2 regions of the Paenibacillus sp. 37 genome follow, and region 1 is predicted to be linked to the other one. Evidence: a T-box and tRNA genes for the amino acid it is inferred to sense, from the RefSeq annotation. Region 1 holds a T-box; the other holds one or more tRNA genes.

Region 1 (7,335 bases):
GGTTGTCAAAGGTCCTTTCCAGGCCGAAGGCATGCTTGAGGCTTTTGAAAGTGAATTGAAGGAAGGTCAGAGAGTATTGCTCCCGCACGGTGATCTTGCACGTACATGGTTACGTGATCAGTTGAGAGAACGGGGACTTCAAGTCACCGAAGCCATCACCTACGATACGATCCTCGCTGGTGAGGATGATGACGAACTGCTTAAGCTGCTTGAAGAAGGTGGTATTCATGCGGTGACCTTTACAAGTTCATCGACGGTTACCAATTTCATGAGTATATTGAAACGTATGGGATTGCAAGATCCACTGCCTTTATTGAAAGATGTGGAGGTTGCGTGTATCGGACCTGTTACAGCGAAGACGGCAGAAGCCGCTGGACTAAAGGTTACACTGATGGCAGAGGAAGCAACGATGGATAGCTTGATCACAGTGCTATGCGACTGGAAACGGACAGGCACCAAAGAAGGCGCTCTTCGAAATTAATACACATGTAATCATGTCAACATATGAAGCGTGCTGAATTCGATAGGATACCAGCGCGCTTCCCTTTTTGCTCTATTTAACTTTCAGGGAGGTTTTACACGTATGAGTTTTCCAATTATACGGCATCGCCGTTTACGCCAATCCACAGGTATTCGCAATATGGTCAGAGAGACCCATCTAACCGTGGATGACTTTATTCAACCGATCTATGTGACGTATGGAGAAAATGTAAAATCCGAAATTAAATCCATGCCTGGCGTATTCCGCTTCTCGTTGGATCGTCTTCAGGAGGAAGTAACGGAAATTGCCGAGCTGGGAATTCCAGCCGTGTTATTGTTCGGTATTCCGGAGACGAAGGACAGTGTGGGTTCATCTGGCTTCGCTGAAAATGGCATTGTGCAGGAAGCGACGAGATTGATCAAATCCTGGTACCCGGAATTGCTGGTTGTTGCGGATACTTGTCTGTGTGAATTCACGGATCACGGTCACTGCGGTATGGTACACACCGTGGAGATTGACGGCCACATCTGCGGAGATGTATTAAATGATGAATCACTGGAGCTACTCGTGCAAACGGCAGTATCTCAAGCCAAAGCAGGAGCGGACATTATTGCACCATCCAACATGATGGATGGATTTGTACAAGCGATCCGCGCCGGGCTGGATGAGAATGGATTCAGTCATATTCCGATCATGTCCTACTCTGTTAAATATGCATCCGCATTTTATGGTCCATTTCGTGAAGCAGCAGATTCCACACCACAATTTGGAGACCGTAAGTCCTATCAGATGGACCCGGCGAACGCGCGTGAAGCCTTGCGTGAAGCAGAGACGGATGTGCTCGAAGGAGCGGACATGTTGATGGTAAAACCATCCCTTTCCTATCTGGATGTTATGCGCACGATTAAGGATCAATTTGATCTTCCGCTTGTTGCCTATAATGTAAGTGGCGAGTATGCCATGGTGAAGGCGGCGGCGATTCAAGGCTGGATCGATGAGAAAAAAGTTGCCATGGAAATCCTGCTCAGCATGAAACGCGCGGGTGCAGATATGATCATTACCTACTACGGAAAAGACGCTTCACGCTGGTTGGCTGAGAAATAAAATAAATTATATTAAGGAGGATATTCATGACTGCACAACAAGGTAATCGACGCAATGATGAGCGCTCACGCAGCGCCTTTGAGGAAGCTAAGCAGTACATACCCGGGGGTGTGAACAGCCCTGTACGCGCATTCAAATCGGTGGGACTTACTCCGATCTATGCAGAACGCGGCGAAGGGTCCAAAATCTACGATATTGATGGCAATGTTTTTATTGACTATGTGGGATCGTGGGGCCCACTCATTATGGGACATGCTCACCCTGATGTTGTAGAAGCTTTGCGTGAGACAGCCCTCAAAGGAACAAGCTTTGGTGCGCCTACCTTGCTGGAGACCGAGATGGCAAAACTGGTCTGTGAGCGTGTGCCTTCTATTGATATCGTGCGGATGGTTAATTCCGGTACGGAAGCAACGATGAGTGCCATTCGACTGGCACGCGGGGTAACCGGACGCAGTAAAATTCTGAAGTTTGAAGGATCATATCATGGACATGCGGACAGCTTGCTGATCAAGGCGGGGTCAGGTGTTGCAACACTGGGTCTACCGGATAGTCCAGGTGTACCTGAAGGTGTAGCTGTGAATACAATTACGGTACCTTATAACGATCTGGAGTCCGTGAAGCTTGCTTTTGAACGTTATGGTGAAGAACTGGCCGCTGTTATTGTGGAGCCTGTAGCAGGTAACATGGGGGTTGTTCCTCCGGCTTCCGGTTTCCTTGAAGGCCTGCGCAGTTTAACTACCCAATATGGCAGCCTGCTTATTTTTGACGAAGTCATGACCGGTTTCCGCGTAGGGTTGAACTGTGCTCAGGGACGGTATGGGGTTACACCTGACCTGACTTGTCTGGGTAAAGTTATCGGTGGCGGACTCCCGGTTGGTGCTTATGGTGGCCGTCGAGATCTGATGGAACAGATTGCTCCAACAGGACCGATCTATCAGGCGGGTACACTTAGTGGGAACCCGCTGGCTATGGCAGCAGGATATACCACGCTCAAATTGTTAACACCAGAGGTCTATGATCGTCTGGAGACATTGTCTGCACGTCTGCAAGCCGGATTCGAGAAAAATGCAGCTGAGACGGGTATTGCGATAACCATTAACCGTGTGGGTTCCATGGTTTGTCCATTCTTCAGTGCCGTTCCAGTAACCAATTATGATATTGCCAAAGAAAGCAATCTGGATCAATTCCGTCGTTATTTTGCGGCCATGATTGATCATGGTGTGAGTGTTGCACCTTCGCAATACGAAGGCATGTTTGTCTCTGGTGTGCACACAGAGCAGGATATTGACGATACGATTGAGGCGAATCGTAAAGCTCTTCAATCACTATGACCATCAAAAGTTGGAAACGCCGCGGGGAATGGCTTGAGCTGATGCCAGGGAAAGCCGTAACAGGCAGTTTGGACAAACCGATAGCCGCAGAGCAATGGTTATTGTCTGAACTTCAGTTTCCGGAGAAACTGCTTCGTCAGCTGAAAGCAAACCAAGGAATACAACTTGCAGGGGACCGGCTTCGGCTGGCCCTTTTTGCGTCCCAGCCAATCGATGTTGAGCCACGCTGGGCTGATGTGGATGTATTGTATGAGGATGATTTCTGTCTGGTTATGCACAAACCGGCAGGTATGAAACTGCATCCAGATGGAAGCCGTACCGATCAGGCCATCACGCTGGATCATGTGGTTGCCTCCTATTATGAAATGAACGGAATACAGGCGAGCGTTCGCCATGTTCATCGACTGGATGAGGATACAACCGGACCTGTTCTGTATGCCAAAAATGCTTTTGCTCTAGCCAAACTGGATGAAGCGATGCGTCGCAAAGAGATTGGTCGCCATTATATAGCCATTGCAGGTGGACAAATCCCCCTTGAACTCCACAAAATTGATGCTCCGATTGGTAAGGATAGACATCACAAGCAGCGCAGACGAGTCTCGGAAGGTGGACAGGAAGCTGTTACTCGTGTGGAGATCGTTGAAGTGTGGGAACGAGCAACCCTTGTGCGATTAAAGCTGGATACAGGACGAACACACCAAATTCGTGTACACCTGAGTTACGCGGGACATCCGCTTATTGGTGATGCGTTGTATGGAGGTAGAGCGGATGCCATTGGACGACAAGCACTTCACGGAGAGATGCTTAAGTTTGGTCATCCGTTAACCGGAGCGATGATTGAAGTGAATGATCCTTGGCCATCCGATTTCACACAATTGGCAGAACGTGAAAAGGTGTATTCATAAATGATATAGAGCGAACTTTAATAGTTACACGAGAACGGAGAGGACAGAAATAACGTGAAGAAGCGGAGCGTTCGCCTAAAAGCTTTCTGAAAGAAAGCTGCATCGGAAGCATATGCTTCGCCGTTATCCCCGGATCTGCTCTTTGAAGAAGGGAATCAAAAAAAATCTGGGGATACAAGGTTTTTCAAAAGGTGGCATGCTCATCTCATTCAAGGCATATAGATGGGGTAACGAAGGATTTGGACCATGGATCAGTCCCATGAGAAGGATCATGGTGAACATATGCCGAAAGGAGGACGCCACCTTTGTTGAATCAACCTTATGGTTTGCGGTTCGATATTTATGAGCGCGTTCATTTGTCTGAGGGAGTCCCTGCGATTGAGGAATTGGAGGAAATTGAACTATACCCGCGCATTCAAGTCATAGGGCAGGATGATCATGCCACGTTAAGAGGGCATCTTTTGCTTACAGGTGCGTACAGAGGAGAAAATGAGGCTTCAGAGGAGCTCAAACATTTCATTCCCGTGGAGATCACAGTGCCTCTGAACCGGGTCAGATCGATTGAGGATATTTCCATCGAGATCGAAAATTTTGACGTGGATCTGTTATCCAATCGTAGTCTGAATATTACTGGCGTGTTGTCGCTGCGAGGCATCGAGGGCTTTCCTGTTGAAGAGCCACAAGTTTGGTCAGCAGATGAATTTACGGTAGTCCACTCACCGGATGCTCAGCAATCCAACCGTTCCGATGAAGCAGAACAGACAGGTAGCGACCCCAACACATTTGCACAAGAGTATCTGCTCCAGCGGAGTGAGGAAGAGAGACTTGCGAATGCAGCAGAACTTGCATATGGTGCCCCGGAATATCATCAGGAATATGCGAACTTATCATCGGCCGAGTCACTTCAATCTGAGGAGCAAAGTGCGGAGTATGCTAACGAAAACAGACAACCTGATGCAGACGAAGATCCCGCATCTCTGACAGAGAATGGAGATGAATTGGCATCCCATGAGCAATACAGCGAACCTTCTCCGATCTCGTCATTTATGGCTGAGACCGCTGATCGGTTAGCTTCTTACCCTGAGTCGGAACCAGTGCTGCCTCTGGAAGAAGAGTCTTTAGCGTGGTCCGAGCCTTCTGGGGATGCATTGCCTGAGGAGCCTAGAAATTCAGATCAAGTAGTCCCAGAGCCTACTGCTCAATCATCTAATGAGTTTGCAGCACCAGATGTACCGGACGCACCAGATGTATGGCATTTCGAATCAGCGAGATCTGTACCTCAGCAGGAGAATCAGGCAGTTGATGTTCCGGTTGAACCACAGGCGGAGAACTGGCAAGGTGTATTCGGTTCGTCCGAAGCAGGCAATGCAGAGGAAGAACGTCCGTCTTTTGAAGCGACTGGGGTAGATGAGTTTGTGCAGAACGAAGCATTTGTTCCTGAACCTGTTGCTGAGACGGAAGACAAGCCGGAGTTGAAGGTTGCTTTTGGCAGCAAAAAGGAATCCGCACCACGACAAGAGGAGGGTGTAGGTATCTCTTCCTTGTTATCCTCTGGCAGATCAGCACGCGATGCTGAAGTGGAGAGAGGCGAAGAGCTTCCAGCCGGTGTGATACAGGAAGAAACGTATGCACCTGAGGATGTGGAATGGAAGAATCTGTTCCTGGGAACGATCGTGGACCAGACGCCATTCCGTAAGGTGAAACTGTGTATCGTCCAGCGGGAAGATACACTGGATGCCATTGCAGATCGATACCAATTGAGCACGAGGGAACTTCAGTTGTATAACCGATTATCTGAACAAGTTGTGGAAGAAGGTCAGATATTGTACATCCCTTAATCCGTAGTTAAAGCCTTCGTTACGACCCGTGATCCCCTTGAGGATTGCGGGTTTTTGCATGTTTCGTCCTAAACCTGCATTCCAGCGCTCTTTATCCGCTGTTGTCAGGTTGACTATCGCGCACGAGCAAGGTATGATGTGTGTAGGTTTTTTGAAGAACAACGTGGAACGGGAGTAGTAGACAGTATGACCTTTCAGAGAGTGGAATTGCAACGCTGTGAGATTCCGCAGGAACCAACTGATCGAAGTCGCCCGGGAGTTGCCTGTTTGAATACAAGGGATAAATGAGATTTATCGTCATTTATTTCTGAGGTAGGATGGGCCGGTAGCAGCCGTTATCTGCTTGAAGTGTCACGTCATGTACAGAGGGTGAAGTCTATCTTGCTGTTGGCGTGAAACAAAGGTGGTACCGCGAAAGCTAACCTTTCGTCCTTTGATGGATGAAAGGTTTTTTTTGTTTTTTTTGGCGAAGATGATGAAGATGAAGTAACGGAGGAATGACACATGTCTGAGGAAAAAAAATCAGCTGCAACAGAAATGCCGACCACTTACGATCCTAAAGCGGCAGAGGACAAATGGTACTCCACCTGGATGGAGCGCGGATATTTCAAAGCCGGTCAACGTAAAGATGCCGAACCGTATACGATTGTAATTCCACCCCCAAATGTGACCGGGATGCTGCACATCGGGCATGCGCTCGACTTTACACTACAGGATATTCTGATCCGCACCAAACGGATGCAGGGTTATGATGCACTGTGGCTTCCGGGTTCCGACCATGCAGGTATTGCTACCCAAACCAAAGTGGAGCAGAAGCTGCGTGAAGAAGGTCTGACCCGTTATGATCTGGGACGTGAGAAGTTTCTGGAGAAAGTATGGGACTGGAAAGATCAATATGCAACTACCATCCGTCAGCAATGGGGCAAAATGGGATTGTCGCTTGATTACTCACGTGAACGTTTTACGCTGGATGAAGGTCTGTCCCAAGCGGTTCGTAAAGTATTTGTTCAACTGTATGAAAAAGGCCTTATTTACCGAGGCAAACGCATCATTAACTGGGACCCGGTGAACCGGACAGCTCTGTCCGACATTGAGGTTGAATATAAAGAGGTTCAGGGTCATTTGTACCATCTGCGGTACCCGCTCAAAGATGGAAGTGGCTACGTTACCGTGGCAACAACGCGTCCAGAAACGATGCTGGGTGATACAGCAGTTGCTGTTCATCCGAAGGATGAGCGCTATGCAGATATGATTGGTAAAGTGCTTGTACTGCCTATCATTGGACGAGAAATTCCAATTATCGCTGATGATTACGTGGATAAAGAATTTGGAAGTGGTGCTGTTAAAATCACGCCTGCGCATGATCCAAATGACTTTGAAGTAGGTCTTCGTCATGACCTGCCTCAGATTACGGTAATGGATGAGAGCGGCACAATGAATGCTGAGGCAGGCAAGTATCAGGGACTGGATCGCAGTGACTGCCGCAAGCAGATTGTTGCTGACTTGAAAGAGCAGGGCGTATTGATCAACATTGAGGATCACACGCATCAGGTTGGACACAGTGAACGTACGGGAGCTGTTGTTGAGCCGTATCTGTCTACACAGTGGTTCGTTGAGATGAAGCCACTTGCAGAGAGAGCGATTAAGAAGCAACAGAGCGGCGAAGGGGTTAATTT
Region 2 (7,335 bases), 780 kb from region 1:
GGTTATTTAGGAGCGATGATGCGTGGGGTTTCAGGAGCTTTGGTTGCAACGATCGCTATCTTTTTGCCAGCTTTCCTTCTGATCGTAGGCGCATTGCCCTTCTGGAGTGCTTTATGTAAAAGCTCAAAAACCCAAGGAGCATTAATCGGAATTAATGCAGCCGTTGTAGGTATTTTGTTGGCATCGTTGTACGATCCGCTTTGGACAACTGCGATCCTAACTCCTGTTGATTTTGCACTGGTAAGTATGTTGTTTCTAATGCTCGTTTTTTGGAAAGTACCACCGTGGATCGTTGTCGTTGCTGGTGCAGCAGGCGGTACAATCATGAACCTTCTCTAAATAAAAAAAGGTACCCGTACACTTGAACACTTCTTTTTCAAAGTGTTCAAGTGTACGGGTACCCGATTATTCTAAGCATACCTTTTTTACTGCTCCATGCAGATTATCGATTTATCCTCTTCGTCATTCCAATCGTAAACTTCTCAAATCCCAGTTTTGCGTAGTAGGTTTCCAAACCTTCCGTGCACATCAGTTGTGGAATCACCTTATTTTTCTCGCAATGCTCAACGATTCGTTTCATTAATTCTGTACCTATTCCTTGAGATTGATAGTCAGGCAGAACGCCTAGTCCGCATATTATACCTGTTATCACTCCATCTGATATTACACGCCCCATGCCCACTAAGCGCTGCTGATCATAAGCATACATTGCATACCAACTTTGTTTGCACATACGTTCCAATTCATGTTGAGATAAATTCAGCGAATTCCATCCCAAAGATTCATATAGCGTTACTAATTGGTCGAAGCTCTCAGGTGGTTCTATTGAATAATGTATCGATTCTCTCATCAGATACCTCCTCTATCTACTCCATTTTAGTTCAGTTACTCCAGATATCCACTTTCATCTGGGCACATTTGAAATACTTGGCCTCAGCCTTGCTTGTAGTCAGTTTCAACAGACATTGCAGCTCTCCATGTTGGAATAGCCCACCACTAAGGTCAGCAGCAACACCGCCATACTGGTCATCCGCACCAAGCCATACAGATGGTCTCTCCAACCCCGCTGAGAATTGTAATCCGGTGCAGAGGAGCACAGTGAGATTCTTACGGTTCTGCGCCTCGTCTCCTGCTACGCCATGTGTGGTGAAGAATACCATGTTTTGCTTGAAATCGGTGTATGTTCCATCTGCTTTATAGGCACGGACCATACCATACTTCTGATTTACGTTTTGATAAAAGGTGATTCCGGCCTTGCTATCCTTCGATTTAATGCCAACCTGAACTGAAATTCCAATGTTTCCGTTTAATTGTAGCGCTTCCAAAGTGATTGCAATTGCTGTTACTTTTGAGCTGTCAATCAGATGTTTCATTTTTAACTCTGCCGTGGCTCCTGCCGTTGTCGGTGTTGTAACGGTTATGGTCCCTCTGTCGGGCAAAGGCTCAAACGTAGGGGTCCCCACCACCTCCACCCAATCCGGTAACGTTCCGTAAAGAAAATCGGCCACAAGCTGTTTGTGAACCTTTCCAAATGGCACGATCTGACCCGCTGCATCACGTATAACCATCTCTACACCCCCACCGAATAGGCTACACCGATATTATGATCGGTATTGTAATACACGTACACTACCCCGTCCATAACGGACACCATCAAGGATTGCATATTGGTCGTTTCCCAATTTAATGCCGGAAAATATATATCTGAAGGTTTGTCCAGCAGTTGACGAAAGTCTGCGCTGATCTTAGCAATGGCAGGCCGAGCTACAGTCGTGACCCCACCGGAAGCATAAGCCGATAACATGCCCAACCACCACATGCTCCCTTTGTACATAAATACACCAGCATTGGGTCTCGAAATGTTTTCATCCGCCGATAAAGTCGCATCATTACCCCCCATTAATGGTCTCGGATCAGCTAACCAGCTACGTCCGTCATGTGAATGCCAGATACATTTGCGGCCAAAGTCGCCGCCGCCCATCACCGAAAAACCGATCCATTTGCCGCCATTTCTGAAACACGAGAAGTAACCGGTATGACCATCACCAGGGAACCCGGGAGGTTTGTCCAAAATCAAACCCACTCTTGTCCAGTTAATCATGTCTACAGAGGTCGCAAGTGCCGTTGATTGATTGATTCCCAGTCCGTTTTGTTGATAATACATAAAGAACAATTGTTCTTCATCGTTCCAGATCACAAATGGCGTTTCCGTCGAATTCCCAACCACAGTATCGAGATACACCTGTCCGTGTTTGGTCCATGGTCCTGTCGGGCTGTTCGAGTAGGCTAGTCCAATTCCTCCGATATGATTATGGTTGGTAGAATACGTAGCATAATAATCTGCTTTTGCATCAGGGATAAGTCCCTTTACCTTGATCGCCCGAAACCAATAGATTGATTGAAGACCCGCCATTGCAGCGGTATACATAGGATTGTCCATTTTTTTATCAAATTGAGGCGTGTACATCCGTCTGGTTTCTGCATCGCAATAATCATAAGGCGCAACGGCCCTGCTTGCCTTCATCGCTGCGTCGAGTGCTGTCTGAGCAATATTTTCAGTCGTAGACATGGGAACTCAACTCCTTCGTGAGCAGGCTATTACCATTTACCGGTCGCGAATATAAAACATCCGAAGTGTCCTTTAATAGGATTGAAAAATCAACAACATTACCCTCATTTGCAGCCGGCTCCTGAGTAATACAAATGATAGGACAAATTCTAACATTATATGAATACGCTTTCATTTTGTTCATTCCTTTATTTCCTTTACAGTTGTTATCAGCCATTGTCCCTTTCATTGGTACGCCCGGATAATGTTGATCCTTCATATTAATCCCTCCTATTGTTTTCTCCCGATAAGTATATTCATGAAGTTACCTTTCTGTTAAAGCATTATGCCCATATTACAGCCTATTATTCTCAGTCTGGTTTTCATATAAAACATAAACAGGTTAACCAATACAAATTGGCTAACCTGTTTGAACGAAGAAACTGCACAACCAACTACTTATTCCTCCGCAAAAAGTGAAGATATGGGATTGGCTACTTTTTTATTGGATTTCTCCTTGCCTTGGTTATCCAATACATAGTACTGGTAAAAGTCGTTCGTGAATCCAATAGACTCCTGTGTTTTCAGCTTAAAAGCTTCAAATGCCGCATCACTCAGATGATCCTCATTCCAGAAATAATGAAGCATCAATCGATTCTGGTTATAGGGATGTTTGATAACGTATGCACCCGCGGCGAGAGGTTGGTTCATGGTATTTTTCCAAGGAAAACCCGTCTGTTTCGTTCGATCAATAATGTTAAATTTTAAAGCCTGCACCAATCCGTTTGACTTGGCATTGCCAATGACAATAAGGTTACTGTTGCCAATCTCTTTTTTCATCTTTTGCTTCAGTTTCTTGCGATCCCGTATAATGTCGTATCTCATACCGGTCATATCAAGGAATCCGGTCAACTGATTAACCATATCTTCCTGCTGTTTAGTTGCAAGCTTACTGACCTGATCGCTGAGCACAATGGTTAATTCCTCGCCTTGAAGGACTTTGTCCATCAATCGATTCATCACTTCATAAGGCAGATTAGGGATCATGCCCATGACAGCCTGATACTGTTGTTGTAACATGTCATGTACATAGGCGGCGGTCTCTTCCTGTGATAATTGGTATTCCGGCTTTAAGACAAAGTTAGGCTGATATAGGGCCATCTGCATTTCTGAACGTACTTCCTTACCAAGCACATCTTCAATGGTGTGAAGCAGCCCCTCTAAAGTTGCATTCTGGTACACGTAGCGTTTGAAATATGTTCTCATGAACTCGTCAAATTTCTCTTCGCCGACGGTACGGTAAAGCTGATAGATCGCTTGTCTTCCCTTCTGATAATATACCAAACCTGCTAAATCCCCAGCTTCATCGTTTGTTGACGCAATCGCCATCTCTACGGGCGCCGTATCAAACTGTACGGATCTGAACCCATTTAACTTATCTCCCTGTTTCTCTGCAAAATACACCATGGAGAAATCGGCAAAGCCTTCATCCAGGAAGGATTCGGTCTCCGAGTTATTACCGATCAATGCATGGAACCACTGATGCGCTATTTCATGAACAAAGGTTGTGTCTTCTTCTGGAATAGCACCATTTTGAATCTGTCCCATCTGGATGAGCCTCGCATACTCCACGGCAACGCCTTGTACATACGTCTCGACAATTCGGAACTCTGGATAGGGATACTTGCCATATTTCTCACTATAAAAATCGATGACCTTGAATGCCTGATTAATGTACCGGTCAACTATCTTTTTCTTGGATGGATCATCGTTGTAATAATAGTATTCCACCGTCAGACCGTTACGGGTAGCGCGCTCCACTTGAAGATTAGGACTGGCAAAGAAAACAAACTCTCTCGTATTCTCGGCTACGGCAGAAACAATTTTACGTCCATGTTCTGTACTGTCTTGAGTGGTGATAGAGCCAAGCATGGCTACCTGATACTCCTCAGGCACATTAAATTGAACTTCAAAGTCCGATGAGGTGTAATAATCGCTCTCAAAAGTTCGACTATACGGTGCCTTGTTCCATTGATGCTTAACCTCGTCGTAAACAGACATCACCGGGAACCAGTGCGCACCATTGATCATGTCCTTGTAGTAGGAAACTCGCTGTGAGCCATAGGGTATATTCAACTGAAACTCCAGTTGGAATGATACAGATTCGCCTGGTTGAACGGGCTCTTTCAACTGCACGGTCAACGCTTGGTTTTCCTTATGGAAATCGAGAGATTGGCTATCTGCTGTTACAGCCTGAATATCGATGCCACCCAGAAAGTCCTCCGCTGTCTTCTCCGGGTGATCTTCACTAATCTTTTCATTATGCTGTTGGTACATGCTCGCCTGTGTAGACTTGGAGAGGTTTGCGTCAGCATATGTATGAAGGACCAACTGCTGGAGGGTATCCTTGCTTGTGTTGCGATACGTTACCTTCTCGCTCCCCTGGATCGTCATGTCCTTCTCATTTAATCGAGCATGGATCTGGTATTGAATCGGGGCCTGCTCTAAAGAGTCTTTCTGTGTGTTATGTATCTTCGTAGATACAGGTGGGACTGCTTCCGCTGCCACAACCCCCATGCTGGCAAGTGGGCTTGTTGCCAGTATTAAAGCCAGTGTACCCGCAATCCCTACTCTGGCTAACTTTGATGTAAATGGGTTTGAATAATTCATTAGTTCTCTCCTTCTCCTGTTCTATGATGACCTCAGAACCAAGTATAGAAGAGGAACCTTACGTTGAATTTATGTTTTATTTAAGTTTTGTTTAAAAAAAGGAAAAGAACATGAAGCTTTCTCAAATCTCATTCATGTTTGTATGTAAAAAAAGAAAAGAAGCCTACATCGTAAGGCTTCTCGTGTATGATCTGTAGTGGGCTCGAACCACTGACCCCTACCCTGTCAAGATAGTGCTCTCCCAGCTGAGCTAACAGATCATGATATATAAATGTTTCCCAATCAAGTAACAGTATCATATCAAGTAACCGTGTTCATTGTCAATGATTTATTTGGTTATAATTCACCCGAAATGGTGCACAATAAAGGAAAGATTACCATTTCTACAACGAGGTGAATTCCCTATGAGAAACTTAACAAAACGGTCAACATCCAATAAATATACATTTACCAAATGCTTCTTTCTCTTTGCTGGGCTTGTGATTCTCAGTACAACCGTTACTGGTTGCAGCTTAGAGAGGGATGAACATACAGTTCAATTCCAACAGTTAAAACAGCCCAATGAAAATGGTGAATCTCTTCCCGTTTGGCTGGACGTATACTCCAAATCTGTAATTCAAGATGTATATTCTCCGCGAGGAAGCAGTGAAGTCTTGCCGTGAAGGTTAACAGATGAATTACTCATCTTCATCCCACTTGCGTGAGTATGCTTTCTTCGTAACGTAATACAACAGAGTAATCATTCCCGCCGACATTAACAAGGTAATGACCATGATGCCTGTCATGCCCATCACTATCCCCTCCTCTCCCAATATGTTCCAGACTTCACTATACAGGAAAAACATTTTTTTGTATAATTCAGTCTGATATGTCGCGCAAGAGCAGAAAGAAGGAATGGAATTGGCAGCTGAGATTAGTTATGTATCGACAGAAGAACAACTGGAGCAAGCCCTGGGAATTCGCCATCACGTTTTTGTGATCGAGCAACAGGTGCCTGCCGAGATTGAGATTGATCAATTTGATGTCATCAGTCCAGATGTGCATCATGTATTGTTAAGTACGGATGGCCAAGCTGTAGCCACAGGACGTCTGATCTATTACAGCAAGGATACGGCCAAAATGCAGCGAATCGCAGTGCTTAAATCTCATCGTTCATTTGGTTATGGACGTGTGCTTCTGCTCGCGATGGAGGAGCGAGCACGTGAACTCGGCTTATCCTATTCTGTACTGGATGCTCAATGTCAGGCACAGAAATTCTATGAAAAACTGGGTTATGAAGTGATTTCGGAAGAACCTTTTTATGATGCAGATATTCTGCATGTTCGTATGAGAAAGAGCTTGTAAAACTTCGGCATTGGCAAGTCTGATCAGCATATGATGCATACTTCCCATGAATTCGGATAGGCTAATCAGGTAAACAGATTCCTATCTCGTCATATAAGGAGAGTGTGACATCATGGATCAAACGACACGCGAGAGTTTCACAGCAGTACAGAAAAATGGTGACGGTGACCTGACAGCTTTTCAGACTTCAGCAGGACGTGTACTGGATTATCAGCAAGCACTTGCAGAAGTAAAAGCTGGTGCTATTGCCGGTGTGAATGTATTTAAAGGCAAGGATGGCGAAATGTACATTCGCGGCGATGCCGACGGTGATCCAACCAACAACCTGGACCAACTTCCCCATTTCTAAAATAGATGCACATGTCGTACATGTGACACAGTAAGCGCCGATCCGGATATCCGGGTTGGCGTTTTCTTATTATGATTAGTAGTCCGTAAAATATTTTACGGAATCACCGGAAGGTTGGCTTTTGCGAATCGGCTGTTGTACCTGTTCCCATGCCTGTAAAATCTGTATACCTTCGAGAGTAGACCGATTCTCCCACGCGATGTGCCCGGTTCGTTCAAGCTCCAGCAAAGACTCATGAATGTAAGCTCTGCTTCGTCCCGTCTTGTTCTCCAGTTCATCCATACGCGGCAGCCTGCGCCGTTGTCCTGTATAGTTCACCAAAATACGTAAAATCTTGCGTTCAAAGTCGTTCAGCATACTTTACCTCCCCATTCAGATCCGTAACAGGACGCCATGCCAGAATACCTTGCTCCAGAAATGTTCG

Evidence for each region. A T-box is a leader RNA that pairs with one kind of tRNA and senses whether it is charged. The one in region 1 lies ahead of F0220_RS23975 (valine--tRNA ligase), so its partner is inferred to be a tRNA-Val.
Region 2: it encodes a tRNA-Val, which carries the amino acid that the T-box ahead of F0220_RS23975 (valine--tRNA ligase) is inferred to sense. The anticodon was not compared.

What each region holds. Positions count from the first base shown of each region.
Region 1 covers NZ_CP043761.1:5,596,015-5,603,349, reverse strand. The annotation lists gene cobA (uroporphyrinogen-III C-methyltransferase) at 1-481, shown strand, start outside; gene hemB (porphobilinogen synthase) at 584-1,585, shown strand; gene hemL (glutamate-1-semialdehyde 2,1-aminomutase) at 1,612-2,916, shown strand; gene F0220_RS23990 (RluA family pseudouridine synthase) at 2,913-3,821, shown strand; gene F0220_RS33020 (LysM peptidoglycan-binding domain-containing protein) at 4,127-5,659, shown strand; T-box leader at 5,815-6,096, shown strand; gene F0220_RS23975 (valine--tRNA ligase) at 6,164-7,335, shown strand, end outside.
Region 2 covers NZ_CP043761.1:4,816,762-4,824,096, forward strand. The annotation lists gene F0220_RS20680 (chromate transporter) at 1-339, shown strand, start outside; gene F0220_RS20685 (GNAT family N-acetyltransferase) at 443-850, opposite strand; gene F0220_RS20690 (hypothetical protein) at 882-1,568, opposite strand; gene F0220_RS20695 (glycoside hydrolase family protein) at 1,571-2,569, opposite strand; gene F0220_RS20700 (hypothetical protein) at 2,556-2,828, opposite strand; gene F0220_RS20705 (M1 family metallopeptidase) at 3,008-5,218, opposite strand; tRNA gene F0220_RS20710 (tRNA-Val) at 5,406-5,478, opposite strand; gene F0220_RS20715 (GNAT family N-acetyltransferase) at 6,119-6,562, shown strand; gene F0220_RS20720 (DUF3892 domain-containing protein) at 6,675-6,911, shown strand; gene F0220_RS20725 (hypothetical protein) at 6,987-7,268, opposite strand; gene F0220_RS20730 (hypothetical protein) at 7,252-7,335, opposite strand, start outside.